Regions from separate parts of the Thalassospira sp. UBA4513 genome, predicted to be linked through region 2. Evidence: riboswitches for the same ligand, from Rfam matches in the RefSeq annotation. Region 2 holds a riboswitch; the other holds the start of a gene.
The links. A riboswitch is a leader RNA that binds a small molecule or an ion and turns the genes downstream of it on or off. The one in region 2 is predicted to bind glycine.
Positions count from the first base shown of each region.

Region 1: it holds a riboswitch for glycine, as region 2 does, so the genes downstream of both, gcvT (glycine cleavage system aminomethyltransferase GcvT) here and B2T33_RS16875 (L-serine ammonia-lyase) in region 2, are expected to answer to the same signal.

Region 1 covers NZ_DGMR01000039.1:445,101-456,520, forward strand. The annotation lists gene B2T33_RS18905 (homoserine kinase) at 1-670, opposite strand, end outside; gene ispH (4-hydroxy-3-methylbut-2-enyl diphosphate reductase) at 716-1,663, opposite strand; gene B2T33_RS18915 (hypothetical protein) at 1,920-2,477, shown strand; glycine riboswitch at 2,581-2,679, shown strand; glycine riboswitch at 2,683-2,790, shown strand; gene gcvT (glycine cleavage system aminomethyltransferase GcvT) at 2,850-3,962, shown strand; gene gcvH (glycine cleavage system protein GcvH) at 4,037-4,408, shown strand; gene gcvPA (aminomethyl-transferring glycine dehydrogenase subunit GcvPA) at 4,412-5,767, shown strand; gene gcvPB (aminomethyl-transferring glycine dehydrogenase subunit GcvPB) at 5,764-7,260, shown strand; gene B2T33_RS18940 (protein phosphatase CheZ) at 7,463-8,374, shown strand; gene B2T33_RS18945 (hypothetical protein) at 8,585-8,989, shown strand; gene B2T33_RS18950 (peroxiredoxin) at 9,079-9,558, opposite strand; gene B2T33_RS18955 (protein-disulfide reductase DsbD family protein) at 9,777-11,420, opposite strand, start outside.
Region 2 covers NZ_DGMR01000038.1:265,714-277,133, forward strand. The annotation lists gene B2T33_RS16845 (methyl-accepting chemotaxis protein) at 82-1,890, shown strand; gene B2T33_RS16850 (DeoR/GlpR family DNA-binding transcription regulator) at 1,944-2,717, shown strand; gene B2T33_RS16855 (aspartate aminotransferase family protein) at 2,742-4,076, opposite strand; gene B2T33_RS16860 (phosphotransferase enzyme family protein) at 4,073-5,074, opposite strand; gene fabG (3-oxoacyl-ACP reductase FabG) at 5,324-6,103, shown strand; gene B2T33_RS16870 (dihydrofolate reductase family protein) at 6,186-6,719, opposite strand; gene B2T33_RS16875 (L-serine ammonia-lyase) at 6,882-8,321, opposite strand; glycine riboswitch at 8,515-8,620, opposite strand; gene gpmI (2,3-bisphosphoglycerate-independent phosphoglycerate mutase) at 8,894-10,486, shown strand; gene B2T33_RS16885 (murein hydrolase activator EnvC family protein) at 10,467-11,420, shown strand, end outside.

The DNA.
Region 1 (11,420 bases), on a different contig from region 2:
AGCAAAACAGGTCATTGCACGCGAAATAGAAGTCAATCAGCCCGGAAACGGCTTCCTTGTTTGGAAAGAAGAAGACGTTATCGGGGAACAGGTCCGCATGAATGACCCCTTTTGGAAGGGCGTGCGGCCAGTTTTCTTCAAGAAATGCGAGCTCTTCGCCAATCATCTTGCCAAGGCCGGGTTCGACATCGTCGGCATGTTCAGCGCAGCTGTCAAAAAGCGAACGCCATCCCTTGATGCTCAGCGCATTTGGCAGATGCATTTCGAAGTCCTGACCGGCTGAGTGCAACTCTGCCAGTGCGGCGCCAACCCCGGCACAGTGATGGGGTTGAATGCGCCTGGGCGACATGCCCTGCAGGAAAGACGTGATGGCAGCCGGGCGACCACAAAGGCGTCGCAGGGCAACACCGTCCTTGCCGTGGATCGGGGTCGGGCAATTCAGTCCCTTGGCCGACAAGTGATCCATCAGGCCAAGATAGAAGGGCAAATCATCGGGATTTACCCGCTTCTCATACAGGGTCAGGATATAAGGAGCCTTGGTCGTCTGAAGCAGGAAATTGGTGTTTTCGACGCCTTCTGCGATCCCCTTGAACGACACCACGTCACCGATATCGTATTCGGCCACAAAGCGGGAAATATCTTCGTCTGAAACGTCGGTATAGACGGCCATGAGTTCTATCGTCGTCCTGAGCTGAAAATAAGCATGTCCGCAGACCTAGCTGGCAAGCTGACGCGGCAGTTTGAAGGTGACATTCTCGTTGGTCAGCGTGATTGTTTCGACCGTCACGTCAAAGCGTTCGCGGCAGGCATCAATGACTTCCTCGACCAGGATTTCGGGCGCGGATGCGCCGGCCGTGATGCCAAGGCTTGAAATACCGTCAAGCTTGGACCAGTCGATATCCTTTGCCCGTTCGACCAGAACCGACCGTGTGCAGCCTTCGCGCTTGGCGACTTCGACCAGACGGTTGGAGTTCGAAGAGTTCGGCGCGCCAAGGACCAGAATGGCATCGGCCTTTTCCGCGATCAGTTTGACCGCATGCTGGCGGTTGGTCGTGGCGTAGCAGATGTCTTCCTTTTTCGGCACCGCGATTGACGGGAAACGCCGTTGCAGGATTTCAATGATCTTGGCGGTGTCATCAAGTGACAAGGTCGTCTGGGTTACGAAAGCCAGATTTTCCGGATCGCTGATTTCGATGGTTTCGGCGTCTTCTTCGGTCTCGACCAGGGTCATGCTGCCGGGGGGCAATTGGCCCATCGTGCCGATGACTTCGGGATGACCGGCATGACCAATCAGAAGAATATGTTTGCCATCGGCGTGATGGCGTTCGGCACCGCGATGGACCTTGGAGACCAGCGGGCAGGTCGCATCAAGATATTCAAGTTTGCGGGTTTCGGCCGCCTCGGGCACGGATTTCGGGACACCATGGGCCGAAAAGATCACCGGCACGCCATCGGGAACGGCATCAAGTTCGTCAACGAAAACCGCACCCATATCGCGCAGGCGATTGACCACGAATTTGTTATGCACGATTTCGTGGCGGACATAGACCGGTGCGCCATATTTTTCGAGTGCCTTTTCGACGATCTCGATGGCGCGATCAACCCCCGCGCAGAAACCGCGCGGATTGGCAAGAACGATCCGAAGGCTGGCTTTGTCAGACATGATACAGGTCCGGCTTTCCCAAACGCGCACGGGCTGTCCCGACGCTTTATTCACACATTGACGTTACATAACCTGCCTGATCATGCGGTGCAATGACTCTGGGGTAAATGGTCGGTGCGGGTTGGCCGAATTTTTGACGTTTTACACCGCCCAAGGCCTTTCAAGCGGGTTGTGCCGACATCCGCGAAAGAATAGACTGCGCGCGGGCCGGTCGTCGCGATGCGGCCCGAAAACATTTGGTTTGATAGAGGCTTGGATGACAATCGGTAACGGACTTCGGCGCGTTTATGCATTGGGTATGGTCTCGCTTGGTGGATTGCTAAGCGCATGCGGCGGTGGCAACCCGTTCGAAGAACAGCCGGTCCCGGTTTGTCCGGCGGCCTATCTGCCAAAGGATACGGCAAAACTTGTCCAGTTCAGTGGTGCTGGCCGTGATCTGACCGATGTGATCGTCGAAGCCGAATTTACCGGATACCTTGGTGATTGCGGCTATGACCTTGATGACAAGGAACTTGATGTCATCATCAGTCCGATCATTACCGCCGAGCTTGGGCCGGCAGCCCAGAACCGTAATGTCCAATTTAAATATTTCGTCGCCCTGCGTGACCCGAACGGCACCTTCATTCAGAAGTCGGTGTTTGACGTTAATATGGCGTTTGCAGACAATCTGAACATGGCACGCATCCGTGACGAACAGGTGACCCTGTCGGTGCCGCTGGACGATGTCTGGACCGGTCCGGATTACGAAATCTATCTTGGTTTCCAGCTGAGCGCAGACCAACTTGAGTATAATCGCCGGTTCGGAACCGATTGATTTTATTCGGGTTTGTTTGCTTGAGACGCGGCAGACCGATCGTGCCCGAAAAATAGGGGCTGGTCGGTTTGCGCGGAAACCCGTATAACAGAAACATACCCAAATGATGCACGTGGGAGAGGCCGCAGTCCTTATCGGATGAGCGGACGCCGAAGGAGCAACCACCCCGGAAACTCTCAGGCAACAGGACCGCGTGGAGATGGGACTCTGGAAAGCAGGTGACCTGAACTTCTGATCAGGAACACCTCGCCGAAGATGTAAGCAGACCGGCTTCCTACCCCGGATGTGATTCTTTCAGGCTCCAAAGACAGAGGGGGAATGTGGTTGGCCACTGGTCGGCTATATTTCGCAACGATTGTCTTGGAGAACCTGATGGCGGATCAAGAATCCGAACTTCTAAAAACTGCCCTTTATGATTTGCATGTGGAACTCGGTGCCAAAATGGTGCCGTTCGCTGGCTATGCCATGCCTGTGCAATATCCGCTTGGTGTGAAGGGCGAACATCTTCATACCCGTGCGAAGGCAGGCCTGTTTGATGTGTCCCACATGGGGCAGGTGCGTTTGACTGGCGAGAACCGCGTGGCCGAGCTTGAAAAGCTTGTGCCCGGTGACATTGCCATCCTCAAACCCGGTCGCACCCGCTATTCCGCATTTACCCAGGACGACGGCACGATCCTTGATGATCTGATGATTACCAATGCGGGTGAAAGCCTGTTTCTGGTGATCAATGCGGCCTGCAAGGACGATGATATCGTTCACATGCGTGCCAACCTTGGCGATGGTGTATCGCTTGAAGAAATCGATGACCGTGCGCTTCTCGCACTTCAGGGCCCGGACGCGGCCAAGGTTCTGGCACGCTTTGCGCCATCGGTTGCCGATCTGAAATTCATGAGCTTTGCCGAAGTCGAAATCGCTGGCAGTCCGTGCTTTGTGACCCGTTCGGGTTACACCGGCGAAGACGGTTATGAGATTTCTGTGCCCAACGCCGATGCCGAGGCACTTGCACGCAAATTGCTGGCCGAGGACGAGGTTGAGGCGATCGGCCTTGGTGCACGTGACTCACTGCGCCTCGAAGCGGGCCTTTGCCTGTATGGCAACGACATTGATACCACCACGACCCCGGTTGAAGGGGATCTGAACTGGATCATCAACAAACGTCGCCGGGCCGAGGGTGGCTTCAAGGGGGCGGATGTGATCCTTGATCAGCTTGAACACGGTGCGGATCGCAAACGTGTCGGCATCAAGCCCGAAGGCAAGGCACCGGCACGCGAACACACCCAGATTTTGAACGCGGATGGCGAAGAAATCGGCGAGATTACCTCGGGCGGGTTTGGCCCGACCGTCGATGGCCCGATTGCCATGGGGTATGTCGCAATTGAATTTGCTGAACCGGGTACCAAGGTCGATCTTATGGTGCGTGGCAAGGCGCGCCCGGCCGAGGTGGTCGAACTTCCGTTCGCGCCGCATCGTTATTTCCGCGGTTGAGAACCAGAATTTATCATAGAGAGAGCGGCGCTACGCTGCATTGGCACTGAATTGATCAACAGGGACAATGGAAGATGACTAAGAAATTTTCGCAGGAACATGAATGGATCGAGCTTGAAGACGGTGTGGCAACCGTTGGCATTACCGATTACGCGCAGCAGTCGCTGGGCGATATCGTCTATGTCGAGCTGCCGGAAGTTGGCAAGAAGCTGACCAAGGATGGCGACGCCGCGGTTGTTGAATCGGTCAAGGCCGCCAGCGACGTTTACGCCCCGCTCGATGGTGAAATTGTCGAGGTCAACGAAGAGCTCGATGACAATCCTGCACTGGTCAATGAAGCCCCGGAATCGGATGGCTGGTTCTTTAGAATGACACTGACCGATGAATCCCAGCTTGATGAGCTGATGGATGAAGCTGCCTACAAAGACTTCGTCGAAGGCCTTTAAAACATGCGTTATCTCCCACTGACACGCGCTGATCGTGCTGCGATGCTTGATACCATCGGGGCATCATCGGTTGATGAACTTTACTGTGATGTGCCGGACGGCGCGTTGCTTGATGCACCTGTTGATTTGCCATCCCACCTTGGCGAAATGCAGGTCGAACGCGATATGATGGCCTTGGCCGCCAAAAACATGGGCGCATCAAGCGTGCCCAGTTTCCTGGGTGCGGGTGCCTATCGCCACCATGTCCCGGCGACGGTTGACTACGTGATCCAGCGCGGTGAATTCCTGACCGCCTATACCCCGTATCAGCCGGAAATCGCGCAAGGGACACTTCAATACCTGTTTGAATTCCAGACCCAGGTTGCCTCGATCACCGGGATGGATGTTGCAAACGCGTCGATGTGGGATGGTGCGACATCCTGTGCCGAAGCGGTTCTGATGGCCTGCCGTGCGACCCGTCGCAAGAAGGCGGTGCTTTCGGGCGGTCTGCACCCGCATTACCGCGAAGTGACCGAAACCTATTGCCAGTATAGCGACACCGAAGTCGCCGGTCGCGATGGACATCCGGAACATCAGGCAACTGCCGAAGAACTCAACGATCTGATTGATGATCAGACCGCATGTGTTGTGGTGCAGTACCCGGACGTGTTTGGCCGCATTCAGGATCACACCCAACTGGCTGATCTTTGCCATGCCAAGGGTGCGCTTCTGGTGGTGGTCTTTACCGAGGCGGTGGCGTTTGGCGCGGTGAAATCACCGGGCAGCTTTGGCGCAGACATCGTTTGCGGCGAAGGCCAGTCGATCGGTAATGCGCTGAACTATGGTGGGCCGTATGTCGGTCTGTTTGCCACGACGCAAAAGCTCGTGCGTCAGATGCCGGGCCGTCTGTGTGGTGAAACGGTCGACCAGGACGGCAAACGTGGCTTTGTTCTGACGCTGTCGACCCGCGAACAGCATATCCGCCGCGAAAAGGCGACCTCGAACATCTGCACCAACTCGGGCCTGTGTTCGTTGGCCTTTACCGTGCATATGAGCCTGCTGGGTGAAGACGGTTATCGCCGTCTGGCGACATTGAACCATGAAAATGCCTGCAAGGCGGCGGACGCGATTGATGCCGTTGAAGGCGCATCTGTGGTCAATGACAGCTTCTTTAACGAATTCACCGTCAAGCTTTCCAAACCGGCCGCCGAAGTGGTTGAGGCACTGGTTGCCAAGGGCGTCCTTGCTGGTGTGCCGTTGTCGCGCCTGTATCCGAACCGTTCGGATCTGGATAACTACCTGTTGGTTGCGGTCACCGAAACCAACACGGACGAGGATATCGCGGCGCTTGCGTCCGCATTGAAGGAGGCGCTGGCATGACCTTTACAACCCATACCGGCAACCGTGGACTTGTTCTTGAAGAACAGCTGATTTTCGAGCAGGGCCAACCCGGCCGTACCGGCGTTGATTTGCCGGAACCAAAGGGCACCAAATCGCGCCTCGGCGGTCTTGACCGTGATAGCGACGTTGGTCTTCCGGGGCTTTCGGAGCCGCAAGTCGTGCGTCACTTCACGCGCCTGTCGCAGAAGAACTATGGCATTGATGCCGGTTTCTTCCCGCTTGGTTCGTGCACGATGAAGCATAACCCGCGCCTGAACGAAAAAGTCGCGCGTTTGCCTGGTCTTGCCGATCTGCATCCGATGCAACCCGAAAGCACCGTTCAGGGTGCGCTGGAACTGATTGATCAGTGTGCGCATTGGCTTTTGGTTCTGACCGGCATGCCCGCAGTTTCCATGTCTCCGGCAGCGGGTGCGCAGGGTGAGCTTTGCGGTATGATGGCCATTCGTGCGGCCCTTGATGCGCGCGGTGAAAACCGTCGTCGCGTTCTGGTGCCTGAATCCGCCCACGGGACCAATCCGGCAACCGCAGCAGCCTGTGGCTTTACAGTTGATTCGATCCCCGCGACCGAAGATGGCCGTGTTGATCTGGCCGCGTTTGAAGCCAAGCTTGGCGACGATGTGGCGGGTATCATGCTGACCAACCCGAATACCTGCGGTCTGTTTGAACGTGACGTGCGCAAGATCGCCGATCTGGTGCATGAAGCGGGTGGTTACTTCTATTGCGATGGTGCGAACTTCAACGCCATTGTCGGTCGGGTGCGCCCGGCAGACCTTGGCATTGATGCGATGCATATCAACCTGCACAAGACGTTCTCGACCCCGCATGGTGGCGGTGGACCGGGTTCAGGACCTGTTGTCTTCTCCGAGGCACTGGCACCGTTTGCCCCGATCCCGTATGTCGTGAAAAAGGGTGATGGTTTCCATCTGGTCGAAACCGCAGACGAAGAAGACGGCATGAAGCCGTTTGGCCGTCTTAAAGGCTTCCATGGTCAGATGGGCATGTTTATTCGTGCGCTGACTTATATGAAAAGCCACGGTGCAGATGGCCTGCGTCAGGCATCGGGTGATGCGGTTCTTAATGCCAACTACCTGCTGGCGCGTCTCAAGGACAAGCTCAGTGTCGCTTTCCCGGGCTATTGCATGCATGAAGCCCTGTTTGATGACGGCTTCCTGAAAGATACCGGGGTTTCGACGCTGGATCTGGCCAAGGCAATCATCGACGAAGGGTTCCACCCGATGACGATGTATTTCCCGCTGGTGGTTCATGGGGCGTTGCTGATCGAACCGACCGAGACCGAAACCAAGGAATCGATCGATCAGTTCTGTGATGCGATTCTGTCGCTTGTGGCCAAGGCCGAGTCGGGCGATGCGGAATTCTTCAAGAATGCACCGTACCTGACCCCGCGCAGACGCCTTGATGAAACGGCGGCTGCACGTAAGCCGGTTTTGCGCTGGAAGCCTGAAACAGCTTGATAACCAACGCAACCTGACCTTTTGGAGCACCCCGGTCTTTTGGCCGGGGTGTTCTTTTTCAAAGACTTGGACTTGAAACCCATTGGACTTGTCGCAATCTGCACCCTTATACTTGCCGTAATAGTAATGAACGCCGTCAAAAAGGTGCGTTTGGGGATTTAGTGATCGGACGTACGTCCGTTCCGGAGGGTTAAAGTCAGTTATGTCTCGTCGCGTGCAAAAAGTATTCACTGCCGAACGTCGTCTTAAAGAACGCACCGGTGGTGTGGTTGAGGATTGGTCTGACTCCTTTTTTGACCCGACGCTGGAAAGCGGCATGGGGGCAGGGGAACCGATGCAGGCATCCTTGCCGGCAGCGACGAGTGCCCCGGAAACGTCCGGTATTACGCAGGCTGTTCTTGATGAAATCAGAGCACTGCGTGGTGAAGTTTCACAACTGCGTCAGGCAGTGGCAGCCGGTGGTGTTCCGGCCAGTGATGTCGCCACCCCGTTTGCATCAAACGATGCGCCGATGGATGAATTGCCAGAGCCGGTTTCAAGTAACCCAACCCACTCCAATCGCCCGGGGGCGGCAGAGCCCGACCGTGACGATCTGGAACTGATCCGCACCCAGATCGCGGAAATGAACGAGCACATCCACAGGGCCAAGGTTCAGATTGCGTCGCTGCGCCATCCAAAGGCGCAGGATGACCGACTGGTAAGTGCGACCTCGGAACTTGATGCCATCGTCAAGGATACCGAAATGGCGACCCATACCATTCTGGAATCCGCCGAGCAGATTGACGATCTGACGATGACGCTCAAAAACTCGGCGCCGAGCGATTTTGTCGCCGATCACGTTGAACAGATTGCCTTCATCGTTACCAAGATCTTTGAAGCCTGTAACTTCCAGGACATTACCGGCCAGCGCATCAACAAGGTGGTCAGCACGCTTGAGTTCGTTGAAGAGCGCGTCCACAACATGATCTCGATCTGGGGTGAAGATGCGTTTGCCGAATTGCCGGTTCCTGAGGTCGAGGAAGAATCACGACCCGAGGATGCAGACCTTCTGAACGGTCCGCAGCTCGAAGGAGAAGGCATCAGTCAGGACGATATCGACAAGTTGTTCGAATAATTCGAAAAATGCTTGGTTTTGTGCTGTGATTTAAGGTAGTAGCGTGAGCTATATCTTCTTGACAAAGAGCGTTTCGGGCGTTTTCGCCCAGTCTTTTGTCAATCAAAAGTTTACATATGTAAGGTAAGTTCTTACCTATAAGAATAAGAAGCTATGTTGGGATGCGTGTGACATACGGTTGCACGCGTTTTGGCGTGCTTGGAGGTTAATATGGGATTTTGGTCTCTCGGTGCTATTCGCCAGCCAAAGGCACAAGATATAAAATGGCGAAAAAGCCCACGTGGGGAGTACTACCGCCTGTTCATGATCGACGATATTTCAGAGCTTAGCCTGGATGGGGTCGGTGGCGTTTACTTGCTGTGGCATGGTGGCCTGAAGCCGTCTTGGCTGGTGGCTGGTGCAACAGAAGATCTTGGACACAGTTTTTCTGAACTGATGCGAGATCCGGATATTCGCGAATATGACACCCGTGGCGGGGTCTATATGAGCTGGTCACCGATCAAGGATAGTTTCCGGGAAGGTGTTGTGCATTTCATTGCCAAGCACACCAACCCGACCTTTGAATGCGATTATGACAGCAAGGAAGACCCGATACCGGTTCTGCTTCCGCGCTGATCAGGCACTATTGTTCCCTACATTCAAAGCAAAAAGCTCCGCAAATGATTGCGGAGCTTTAAGCGCTTGTTGCGGGAAGCTTTCCGGTTTTAAAGCTTTTTCAGAACAGCTTCGGCACTTGAAACTTCAAACGCGCCCGGTTCTTCGATGGCAATGTCGGTGACTTTGCCGTCTTCGACAATCATGGCGAAACGGTTGGCACGCTTGCCAAGGCCGCGGCCGGTCAGATCAAGTCCAAGCCCGGTTGCGTCGACAAACGCCAGATCCCCGTCCGAAAGCATCGTGACGTCGTTGGCCTTTTCCGCATCGGCCCATGCCTGAAGGACAAAGGCATCGTTTGATGCAAGGCAGGCAATCTCATCGACACCTTTGGCTTTGATCTCATCGGATTTGGCAACAAAGCCTGGAAGGTGTTTGGCCGAGCAGGTCGGGGTAAAGGCACCCGGTACTGCAAACAGGACAACTTTGCGACCTGCGAAGAATTCCTTGGAATTGACGGCTTCCGGACCGTCGCTGGTTGCGCGGAAAAGGGTAACTTCCGGGAGTTCGGAACCGACTGAAATGGTCATGGGTATCTCCGTTATTTGGCGCAATCCCGTTGACTGCGCGCTGGATCGCATGCCGGAATCAAACACCAAATCTGCTTGGCATTCAATGCTTTCACGCAGAGTTTTTAACAGGTTTCATCTGCTTGACTTCAATTGGCAGCAATTTTGGGCCTGTGTGCACCTTAACGCCTGCACTCTCGCAGGAGCCGGAAACACTACGCGTTCCCAATCAGATGTGATCACTGAACGGAACTGGCAAGGCTTGCCGAACCGTTTGCATCTTCAAGCGCACCAAGAACCTCGTCCACACCGAGCAACTCCGAAAGCAAAATGCCATCCGGTGCTCCCGGACCAAATACTGCATTGAACGGAATGCCAAACCGGCCATAGGAGGCAAGGTAATCGGCAATCTTTTGATCCGGGCGGGTCCAGTCGGCCTGCATCAGAACAACATCATCCTGCATCAATGCATTTCGGACATCGGGCTTTTCGAGAACCAGCTTCTTGTTGACCTGACAGGTCACACACCATTCCGCCGTAACATCGATCACGACCGTCTTTCCATCGGCAACCAAACCATCAATGGTTTCAGGTGCAAACGCCTGCCAGACAAGCGTGCCATTGTCCGATGATGCGCGCGGCGACGACGGTGGTTTTGAAAAGCCGGGCGCAAACAGTGCAACCAAGAAGCCCAGTACCGCCAGTGACGTAAAGGCAAAGCGTGGACGCAGGTTTGATGTGCGTTTGCGGGCCCAGATAAAGACGCAGCCCGCAATCAGGCCAAGCCCGACAGCAATCGCACCACCCATGCCGATCTGGACCGACAGAATGCCCAGAAGCCAGATCGCCGTGCCGATCAGGGCAAGACCCAGAACAACTTTGACGCCATTCATCCAGCGACCGGGTTTGGGCAGGATATGTGCCACACGCGGTTGGATGGCGATGGCAAAATACGGTAGCGCCAGTCCGATCCCCAGCAAGGTGAAGATCCAGAAGATGTCAAACACACTGCCCGCCAGTGCAAAACCAACCGCCGTGCCAAGGAACGGGGCAGAGCAGGGGGTTGCCAGCAAAGTGGCAAACATGCCGGTCAGGAAGTTGCTGCTGACATGGTGGCCGTGGCTTTCGCTGCGTGTGATGGCGTCATTTGCCGCGTTGCCAAGCTGATCCGGGCCAGAAATTTCAAACAGCCCCCACATATTCAGCGCAAACAGGGCGAGAATAATCGTCATAACGGTCAGAAACAGCGGTTGCTGGAACTGAATGCCCCAGCCAATGGTGCCCCCGGCCAGTTTGATGCCGACCAGAACAGCGGCAATCACCCAGAAGGAGGTAATGATCCCGGCCGCACTGGCAAGGAAACCGATGCGCACCCGATTGATGTCCTGTTCGCGGGCTTTAAGGGCTGACATGACCTTGATCGATAGGACCGGCAACACACAGGGCATGACGTTCAGGATCAAACCGCCAAGCAAGGCGAACAATCCGATCATCGCGAAACTCATGCCTGCCGTTGCGCCCGCACTGGATGCGGTGCTTATGGCGGCAATACCATCCCCGACAACAAGGTTTTGCTCAACAGAAAGCGGACCGGCGATGACGGTGACGGTGACTGGCTGATCTTTCAGTGTCTGGTCTTCGGCCAAGCCCATGACGGTCAGATCGAAATACTGAACATCCTCGTTGCTGCCCGTGGCGGCCGTTTGCGGTTCGGGCAGACCGAATCCCGCACGCAGGTCGCTTTCAATCAGGATGTCGTCAATGTCGACCCCGGCATCATCAAGACCGCGAACACCCAGACGCAGGCTGTGCGCATTGCCCTGACTGATGCTGGAAATACTGGTAACTTCGATGGGAAGGCCGGTGCCCCGCAGCGGTACCTT
Region 2 (11,420 bases):
ACATTTTCCACCCGACGATAGAGTTTCCTTATAAGAAATAAAAATTCACAAAATTCAGTGGCAGTGGTGAGGCTTTGAAAAATGGAAGAAACCATCTTGGCGCCGCGTGCGGACCTGGTCGATCAGGACGAGCCGCAACAATCACCAGACACTCAGCCCATGCAGGCGGATACCCCACCACCACAAGCCGACCAACTTGACGGGCTGATGCGCGGTATTTCCACGGCCCTTGATTACATTGAAAACCTTTTGAAATTCGCCAATACGGCGGGCGAAACCCAAGACAGCCTGATGCGCGAGATCGATGTGCGATCCAACAATCTGCGCACCGGCCTTGAACAGACACGCCGCGAAATCGAAGAAAGCACCCATACCGCCAACGACGTACAGGAAAGCACGCGTGCAACGGTCTCGTCGAAAACCGATGCCATTCGTGGCGATCTTGAAAAGATCAGTCAGGATCTGGAAACCAAGGCCGAAGGTGCGGCAAAGGTTCTGAGTGCGATTGAAGATATCGGCAAGGGGATCAAGTTGCTCGCCCTTAACGCCACGATCGAGGCCGCCCGCGCCGGTGACCATGGCCGCGGCTTTGCCGTGGTGGCCAAGGAAGTTGGTAATCTGGCGCAAAGCACCATGCAGCGCACCAACGAGGCCGTAGATCTGATTGATCTGTCCGATGTCACTAAATCCTTGCGCGAAAGCATGGGCAATATCGGCAATGACCTTGACAGCCTGGGCGGTGAAATCGAAGAGGCGCTGGGTGGGCTTAAGGATCGCTTTGCCCAGATGTCCGGACGCCTTGAACATATCAGCGGCCACAACCAGGTCGTGTTTGAACTGCTCGATGCCAGCAAAGACTCATCGGCCCGCACACGCAGCAAAGTAAGCTGGGCATCGGGCGAAATCGCCAAACTTTCAAACTGCACCACCGATACAGCAAACGTATCGACCAAGCTTTCGCAGTTTCTGGCCGCCAGTTACATTCCCGAAGATCCGGCCTATGACCGTCTTGCCGACATCAAGGCGCGCGGCAAAATCCGCATCGCCATTGACCCGGCACTGGTCGGGGCCTCGTTCCGCCCGCAAAAAGGCGGGCCGCTTCATGGTATTGATATCGATTATGCCGAGGCCTTTGCCAAATCCATCGGCGTTGAGTGCGAGTTCATTGAACATCCGTGGGATCTTTTGACCGAACTTCTGTTTGTCGGCAAAAAGGCCGGGCAACCGCCCGCCGATGTTGTCTGGTGCGCCCTGCCGCCCAGCGATTTTTACAAGGGTGTCGCGTTTTCAGATACCTACACCTATCTGAACTTTTCGCTGATCCGCCGCACGGACAACACATCCATCAACACCATTGCCGATCTTGAGGGCAAGGTACTGGGCACGGTTAATGACCCCGCCGCCCTTGCCGTGCTTGAAGATGTCGGCCTTCGCTGGGCGGATAATGAAAACAAACCCGGTGGTATTGCCAAGCTTTCGAACATGATCGCCTATGGCGATATTTCGCGCGTGCATGATGCGGTTGCCGACGGGGCGATTGATGCCTTTGCAGGCGACCATCCTGTGTTTTATTGGGCGTCGAAAAACCCGCAAAGCCCTTGGCATGGTCGTCTGGAAGTCCTGCCCAAGCCGATCCTGCCGCACCCGTTCTTCTATGTCGCGGCGGTCGCAGCCGATCCGGCGTCCTATCCGTTGCTTTGTGCGATCAACGACTTCATTGCCGATTTCCGCAAGACGCCGAAACGGGCCGAGATTGAAAAGCTTTGGCAGGGTCAGCCGATTGAACATCATCTGACCTACAAGGACGAAGCCGGCAATCTGATCGGGGCCGATGAACTTGTCAGCAGCTACCACGCCCACTGCCGTAAATACGGGCTGAATTCCGATTGATGGATTGCTTAAAACGGCTGGCGCGATGATGGTCCGGGCACTATCATCGCGTCATGGCAGCAAATAAGAAATCCCTTCGACAACAACGCATTCTTGGCGAACTGGACCTCGAACCGTCATTGCGGATCGCGGATCTGGCCGAACGTTTGAATGTCTCGAATGAAACCATTCGACGTGACTTTGACGAACTGACGTCGCAAGGGCTGATTAACCGTACCTATGGCGGTGCTGTCCGCCGTCAGGCCAGCGAACCGGGCCTGAATGAACGCCATCAGCTTCACATTGCCGAACGCGAAAGCATCGCCAAACAATCCGTCCCGGTTCTGGCCGGTGCGCGCCATATCATGATCGGATCCGGGGCCACGACGGTTCATGTCGCCAAACGACTGGCGGTGACCATGACGGACCTCACCGTCATCACCCATTCGTTTGGCGTTGCCACCGTGCTTGCCATCAACCCGACAATCCGGGTGATCATGGCGCCGGGGCTTTATCACGCACAGGAAGGTGCGATGCATGGCGCGCAGACCGTGCGTTTTCTTGAAAACTATCGGGTGGAATGGGCCATATTGGGTGCCAGTGGCCTTGACGGTGACGGGGCCAGCGATGCGCTGATCGAGGCGGCTGATGTTTATTCCGTCATGATGGAACGCGCCACACGCAGCATGATCGTTGCCGATCACACCAAGTTCAATCAGGCCTTCCCGGCACGCTATTGCGACTGGACGTCGGTCGATGTTCTGGTCACTGATGAAAGCCCGATGGGGGTTCTTGATGAAACCATCCGTGCCGGTGGCTGCACGATCAAGGCCGCGACGCGCAACTGATCCCTCAATAGCCGGTTCGGGCGCTTATCGACAGGCGCGAAGCGACTTCGCCAGCGCCTCGATAAAGAAATCAACCTCGGACGATTTCAGGCAAAGCGGCGGGCGAATTTTTAATGTCTGGCCGTATTTCCCGGCCGCACCGATCAGAACCCGGTTCTCGCGCATGGCATTGATGATGTCACCGACCAGTTGCCCGCTGGGATTGGTCGGATCACCATCGGGTGACAGATCAACACCAATAAATAACCCAGCCCCGCGCACATCGCTGATGCGGCCATCAATATCCGCCAGATGCAGCAACCCTTCGCGCAATGATTTGCCACAAAGTGCTGCATTGGCTTGAAGGTTTTCATCGCGGATGACATTCAAAACGGCCAGCCCCGTCGCCGAGGCCACCGGGCTTGCGGCAAAGGTGTTGAAATATCCGACATCGTCGCAAAATGCGCTGAGCAATTCCGGCCGCACCGCAATGCCCGCCATCGGGAAACCATTGCCCATCGGTTTACCCATGCTGACGATATCGGGTTCGACATCGTGTCGGGCAAAGCCCCAGAAGGCATCGCCGGTTCTGCCAAAACCCGGCTGCACTTCATCGGCAATAAACAGCCCGCCCGCCCGATGCACAATCGCGACAGCCAGACGCAAGAAACCGCGCGGGTTGGAAAACACACCGTCACTGGAAAAAATGCTATCGGCGATCAGGGCCGCCACCCCGTATCCGCGATCCTGCAAAACAAGTGCGGCCTTATTGACCTCATCGGCAAAACCAGCGGCAATATCATCGCCGTATGTAAGCTTGCTGGGGGCCGGAATGGCAATCACGTGATCAGGCAATTGGCCACGTTTCAACGCCGATGGCGAAATGTCCGTCACCGCCGCCGTGTTGCCGTGATAGGCGGACTCAGTCACGATAAAACCACTGGCACCCGTCGCACGCTGTGCAATGCGCAGAGCAAGGTCATTGGCCTCGCTGCCGCTACAGGTCAGGACGATATTTTCAAGGTAATTCGGAAATGTCGCCTTCAGACGATCGAGATATTCCTCGGTCGTCTGATGCAGATAACGACTGTTGATATTAAGCTTGGCGGCCTGATCCGCCATAGCCGCGACCACACGCGGATGGCAATGCCCGACCGAGGGCACATTGTTATAGAAATCCAGATAGCTGGTGCCATCCGCTGCTGTCATCCAGCAGCCTGATCCCGACACCATTTCAATTGGATCGCGGTAAAACAGAACCGATGCCGCGCCAAAGTTCCGGGTGCGGCGCGACAAAAGGTCGTCACCCTCTTTGGTCTGCGCGAAAGACGTTTTGCCATCATAGGCGTTCATATCAAGGATGGGGCGCACAGGCTTCATTTCGCATTCTCGGCTGTCAGATAATCCTGCGCCATTTGCAGGGTCCCGGCGGTAAAGCCTGTGCCCATTTCCTGCGCGGTCGGTGTTTCCGGATGGCTGGCAATCCAGGCAGTCAAAAGCAGGCGACGCAGCATTACAAAGCTATCAAGCATCGCCGCGTCACTGGCTGAAAACGGCGCAACGGTCCGGTATCCCTCGACCCAGGCTTCTTTCAATGCCGGGACTATCGGATCAAGCTCGATAAAGCTGATCGCGGCTGCAAAGTCATAGCCAAACCAGCCAAAACCGCAGTCATCGAAATCAATCACACCCAGCCGGTCGCCATCGACCAGAAGGTTTGCCAGACGCAAATCGGCGTGGATCAGACCATAGCGATCATTGCCCATCCCGAAGGACGCAAGCTTCTGATCAAGATGGCTGCATAGACGTTCAAGCAACGCCAGACCATCGTCATCAAGGCCCTGTGCGTCCCGCCAATCCCCCCAATGCGGATTGGCGCCAAGGGTGGTATCGAACGTCCAGCTTTTGCGCACAAAATTAACCGATCGGGTCCATTGCCGCGCATGACCATGCAGGCGCGCACTGATCGCGCCCAACTTGAAAAATCCATCAACCAGTGCCTCATCAGCGGAGGGTTCGGCACCACGCATAAAATCAAACGCGACCACATGGCGACTGACCCCGCCCTGATCAAACTCGGCAACCAGTGACCCGTCGCTGCGCATGCGTGGCTTGGGTGTGTCGACAATGTCACTGGCCCGAAGCGCATTGATCCAGGCGAGTTCAGATTCGATTTCCGCACGCGTGTGATAGCCCGGCCGATGAACGCGCAGGATCAGTTTTGCACCGCTATTTGGATCGGTTGCCAAAAAGGTCGCATTTTCCGAAACGGTCAGAAGCGACACATCGGCATCCGGCCCCATACCCCAACCGGGCAGGACCGATATGGCACCCTCTTTCAGGACATCAATCATCTTGTCATCGTAAATGCCGCCCAATTGATGCCTCCTGTCGTTGTTTCGTGACCGCCTCGAAGCGGATGTTGTGCGCCGTTTCAGGACCGTCTCAGTACCATTTTGTGAATAATGCGGCACAAAATGTGTAACTTGCAACATTTTTTGTTGCATCACGGAATATTTCGACCAATCATCAAGAAAACATAACTCAGCGCACAATCAGGGAACCGGCAATCCGCAGCACACCGCAAAGCTGGCGCATTGCCCAATGACTTCACGAAAGGATCGACCATGCTGACTTCGATTTCCGGCAAAAGCGTCATCGTCACCGGTGGCTCAAAGGGCATTGGCAAGGGTATCGCCAAGGTATTTGCCAGCAAGGGCGCAAAGGTCATGATCGCCGCCCGCACCGAAAAGGACGCGGCCGCGACGGTGGATGAAATCAAGGCCGCCGGGGGCACCGCCGACATGTTCCTGTGTGATGTCTCGGATTTCGATCAGGTAAGCGCGCTTGCCGACTACACGGCCAAAACCTTTGGCGGGATTGACATCCTGTGCGCCAATGCCGGCATATTTCCACAGGTCAAGATGGTCGATATGACGGCGGATGACTGGGATCAGGTCATGTCGACCAACCTTAAAAGCAGCTTCCTGTGCGTGAAGGCCTGCATTCCCTATTTCGAGAAAAGCGGCAAGGGGCGCGTGGTGATCACGTCCTCGATCACCGGGCCTGTCACCGGCTATCCGGGATGGTCGCACTATGGTGCGTCAAAGGCCGGACAGCTTGGCTTTATCAAGACGGCCGCCATGGAATTGTCGCGCTATAACACGACGATCAATGCCGTCATGCCCGGCAATATCATGACAGAGGGCCTGGCCGATCTTGGCGAGGATTATCTGTGCTCGATGGCGAACTCGATCCCGCTGAAACGTCTGGGCAGTGTCGAGGATATCGCCAACGCCGCCCTGTTCTTTGCATCCGATGAAGCGGCCTATATCACCGGCCAGCAAATCGTGGTCGATGGCGGTCAAATCCTGCCAGAATCGCTTGAGGCACTTGAAGAGATTTAAGCCTTCATCCTGCGCCAAAAACGGCACAGGAACACAAAGCCCGCATCCGGTTCACCAGATGCGGGCTTGTTTGTTTTCGGGCTTACGCCAAACCGTACTGGCTGCGCACGACGCCGGAATTGTACCGTTCGGACGCCAGAAGACGGGGTTTGATCCCCCCGGCGTCACGCCCGAACAATGAAATACCGGAACCCAGCACTTCCGGGATGGTAAAGATATCAAGCTGATCGGCGAAACCGCCAAACAGGAACTGTGTGACCACGCTGCCCCCGCCGACGACCCAGATGTCGCCATCCGCCGACCGCCGGTCGCGCAATTGATCGACCAGTTCGATGATACTGCCGCCATAGGCCTCTGTGTTGGCAGGCCTATCTTTGGGCAGTTCGCGTGAAGTCAGAACGATTGTGCGGCGGGCCTCATAGGGCCAGTCGCCAAATTCCATCACCTGATCAAAGGTGTTTCGCCCGATGATCAGCGTACCGACGGAGTCCAGAAAGTCATCAAAGCCGAACTCGGCCGGGTCATATTCCCCCAACCAGTCCACCGCACCATTGGCACGCGCAATGAAGCCATCCAGACTGACCGCGATGTAAATGCGGAACAGTTTTTTGCTCATATCTATGTCCAACCGATATTGGGGTCTTTGCCCCTATTTTTAGTCGGCAAATCATAGCAAAACACCAACCGCAAGTCGCAAGAAACAAAAGCAGAAAACCGTCTAATTTACATTTCAAATGCCAAAAAGCCCGGTTTTCTGCCCTATTCTTAAGAGTTGGGATCAACACTCGACCACGTTGACATTGACCGCAAGACCGCCCTGACTGGTTTCCTTGTACTTGCTTTGCATGTCGAGTCCCGTCTGGCGCATGGTCTCGATCACCTTATCCAGCGACACGGTATGCTGTCCGTCACCGCGCAGTGCCAGACGTGCCGCATTGATCGCCTTGACCGCACCCATGGTGTTACGTTCGATGCAGGGAACCTGCACCAGACCGCCAATCGGATCGCAGGTCAGGCCAAGGTTATGTTCCATCCCGATCTCGGCGGCGTTTTCAACCTGTTCGGGCGTTCCGCCCAGCACCGCACACAGCGCGCCAGCCGCCATCGAACAGGCAACCCCGACCTCGCCCTGACAGCCAACTTCGGCCGCCGAGATCGAGGCGCGCTTTTTATAGATCGATCCGATGGCCGCCGCGGTCAGAAGGAATTCACGAATTTTGTGCTGATTGGCGTTGGCACCGAACTTTTCGTAATAGCGCAGAACGGCGGGAATAACGCCGGCCGCCCCGTTGGTCGGTGCGGTCACAACTCGCCCGCCTGCGGCGTTTTCCTCGTTCACGGCAAGGGCATAAAGATTGACCCAGTCAATCACCGTTAACGGATCACGCAGGCCTGCTTCGGGCTTTTCGGTCAGCTCCTTGTAAAGGTTCGATGCCCGGCGTTTGACATTCAGGCCACCGGGCAAGATACCGTCAGTTCGGATGCCACGGTCAATGCAGTTCATCATCGCGTCATGAACGCGATCAACAAAGGCGATGGTTTCATCGGCGCTGCGCCAGCTTTGTTCGTTCTCCATCATGATTTCCGCGATAGAGCGGCCTTCGCGTTTGCAGATTTCCATCAGTTCATCGGCGGACGAGAACGGAAATGGCAAGGTGATGTTATCGCCGGAATATTCCGCACCGTGATCGTCACTGGAAACGATAAAGCCACCCCCGACCGAAAAATATTCCTGGGTATGGATTTTCACGCCATCATGGTCAAAGGCGGTAATGCGCATGCCATTGGGATGCTGCGGCAAGGTTTCGGTGAAATGAAACACCAGATTGGTATCGCGATTAAACGCAACCGGATACTGCCCGTAAAGCTGCAACTGGCTGGTTTCATCAATCGCCTTCACAGTCGGCACGATATCATCAGGATCGATATTGCGCGGGCGCTTGCCATTCAGGCCCATGATCACCGCGGTATCGGTTGCGTGCCCCTTGCCGGTCAGGGCAAGCGATCCATAAAGATCAACCACGACACTGCCGGTCTTTTGCAAAAGGTTGCGCGCCTCAAGCTCAAGGCAGAAACGATATCCCGCGCGCATCGGGCCAACCGTATGCGAACTCGAAGGACCGATGCCGATCGTGTAAAGGTCAACAACCGACAGGTTGACGTCATGTTGGGATTTCTTTTGCGATCCCGAAGATGGATCGGTCGCGGGATTTGTCATCAAGGGCCTCCTTCACGGCTCAATAACGCGCTTGTTTTCGCGCTGTTTACGAACCGGTGTTTTTGCCCCCTCTGTCCCTTGACCTGAGATTATCCGCCCTGCCCGATCAAGATCGGCTTGGGGCGTTCATCCTTCGGTGGAAACCTGACCAGCGCTTTCTCCCAGGCGCTTTTTGGTTTCTCTCTCCAGAGCCTCTTCCGTGACGGTCCATCTGCCTGAGAGTGTTTATGAGGCATTGCTCCTTCGGCGCCGCACATCATGCAAATCGCGTGATATCCGAACTCTCCCGTCACGGTGCGAGATAACATTTCTGCCACCTCAGAGGTTCACCGTCAGATTGAACACTATCTGCGTCTTTAGACACTGTCAAAAGAACTGGTTTGCATCTGCAAAATTTTCTGCGGCAGATGCTGTTAAGCAACGGTAATCGTGCTAAATTGCCAGGGTAATTGATGTACCTGTCGTGTGCGAAGACTGACCCACCCTGTCCGCATGGCGGGATTGATGGCGAAACACCCCGTAAGTCACCATATTTACGGGACATTCAGCCTTTTCCTTTATCTGTGGGGTTTATGAACGTGACTGTATCGAATTCCGTAAAGCGCCCGCGCCCTGTGGTGCTGTGCATTCTAGACGGCTGGGGTTATCGCGAAGAAAGCAAGGACAACGCTGTCGCCCTTGCCAACACGCCTGTCTGGGATGACCTTTACGCCAACAATCCGACCGGGTTCCTCAAGGCCTGCGGTCTGGATGTTGGCCTGCCCGAAGGTCAGATGGGCAACTCGGAAGTCGGTCACATGAACCTGGGTGCTGGCCGTGTGGTCATGCAGGAACTGCCCAAAATTGACGAGGCCGTCAAAACCGGCACCATCGCCGATACCGACACCGTCAAAAAGATCATCGCCAAACTTTCCGATTCCAAGGGCGTTTGCCATATCGCGGGCCTTCTGTCCGAAGGCGGGGTGCATTCCCATCAGGCCCACATGGCGGCCCTGGCCAAGATCATTGCGGGCGCCGGTGTGCAGGTGAAAATTCACGCCTATCTTGATGGCCGTGATACCGCACCGAAAAGTGCCGCCAAGTTCCTTGAGAAATTCCGCGCCCTGATCGGCGATGCCAATGTTGAAATCGCCACAGTCACCGGCCGTTATTACGCCATGGACCGCGACAATCGCTGGGAACGTGTAAGCCAGGCCTATTTCACCATGGTTCAGGGCAAAAATTACGCCGATGGTCGCAGCGCAGAAAGTGCGGAGGCCGCGATTGCCAACGCCTATGAAGCCGGCACCACCGATGAATTTGTTCTGCCGACCGTGATTGGCGATTATGACGGCATAAAGGATGGCGACGGCCTTCTGATGACCAATTTCCGGGCGGACCGCGCACGTGAAATCCTGGCAGCCCTTTGCGCACCGGAATTCGATGGCTTTGATCGCGGCACGCCGGTCAAGTTCGCCGTTCAGGCCGGGATGGTCGAATATTCGTCCGAACATGCGAAATATATGGATGCGATCTATCCGCCGCAGACCCTGCCGAATATCTTTGGCGAAGTGGTTTCCAAGGCAGGTATGAAGCAGCTTCGCATCGCCGAGACCGAAAAATACCCGCACGTTTCGTTCTTCTTTAACGGCGGCGAAGAACAGGTATTCGAGGGCGAGGACCGCATTCTGGTCGCCTCCCCCAAAGTCGCGACCTATGACCTGCAGCCAGAAATGTCGGCACCGGAAGTGACCGAAAAACTGGTCGCTGCCATCAAGTCGGAAAAATACGACACCATCATCCTGAACTTTGCCAACCCCGACATGGTCGGCCATAGCGGCATTCTTGAAGCCGCAATGAAGGCCGCCGAGGCGGTTGACACCTGCCTTGGCAAGGTAATTGACGCGATCAAGTCGGTCGGCGGCGTTGCCTTTGTGACCGCCGATCACGGCAACTGCGAAGTAATGGTCGATCCGGAAACCGGTGAACCGCACACGGCACATACACTTAATCTCGTTCCGACCATCCTTGTTAACGGTCCGGAAGGGGTAACATTGGAAGATGGTCGTTTGGCCGATGTCGCACCGACCTTGCTGCAATTGCTTGGCGTGCCGCAACCGGCCGAAATGACCGGTAAACCCTTGCTTAAGGGCCTGAAACAGAATGATGCGCTTCTTGCGAGCTAAGTTAGCTTATGAGATCGCCCTGCCTGCGCTGATCGCTTTTGCGGTTTTTGCTGCAGGCGGGGCTGCGCCTTCTTTTGCCCAATCGCTGCAAAAGGTTGATCAGCAACTTGATCAACTTGAAAACCAGCTTTCCGAACAGCAAAAACAGGAAGAGTTCCTGTCACGCAAATCACGGGAACTCTGGACCGAGGAACAAGCCCTTCAGTCCGAGGCGATATCTGTCGCCAGACGCACCCAGCGTCTTGAAACCACGCTGACCGAACTGGAAGATCAGCTCGAAACGCTTCAAGCACGTGAAAAGGTCGCGGCCACCAGCCTTGAAGACAAGGCCGGGCAATATGCCCGCATCCTGATGGCCCTGCAGCGCCTGTCGACCACCCCGCCCGAAGCGGTCATTGCCCTTCCGACATCGCCGCAGGATACGTTGCGTTCCGCGGTATTGCTTAAGGCCGCCCTGCCAGGTGTCGAACAGCACGCCCGCGATCTGCGCAAAGAACTGGGCGAGATTGCTACGCTGCGCGAAGATATTCGTAATCGTCGCAGCGAATTGGCCGCTGCCACCCAGGAATTGCAGCAAGAACGCGCATCCCTTGCCGCCCTTCTCGATGAAAAGCGCCGCCTGCGCGCCCAGACAGAGGCCGAAGCTGAAGAAGCCGCCAAGGCGGTAAGTGTGCTTGCCGATGAAGCCAAATCGCTGGGCGAGCTTTTGCGCAATCTGGAAAATCGTGCCGAAGGGCTGCCACGCCCGCGCGCGCGTCCGGAAGTTCGTGTTGCGACACGTACCGAACCGGATGCAGACACGCTTGGCGCGACAACAATTGCCAAAAACACGCCGCCACCGCCGCCCGAAAGCAAATCTGATGCGGGCAAGACCGGTGGCAACGACACCAGTGATGAAGAATTCGCTGTTGGCAGTTCGATCACACTGGCACAG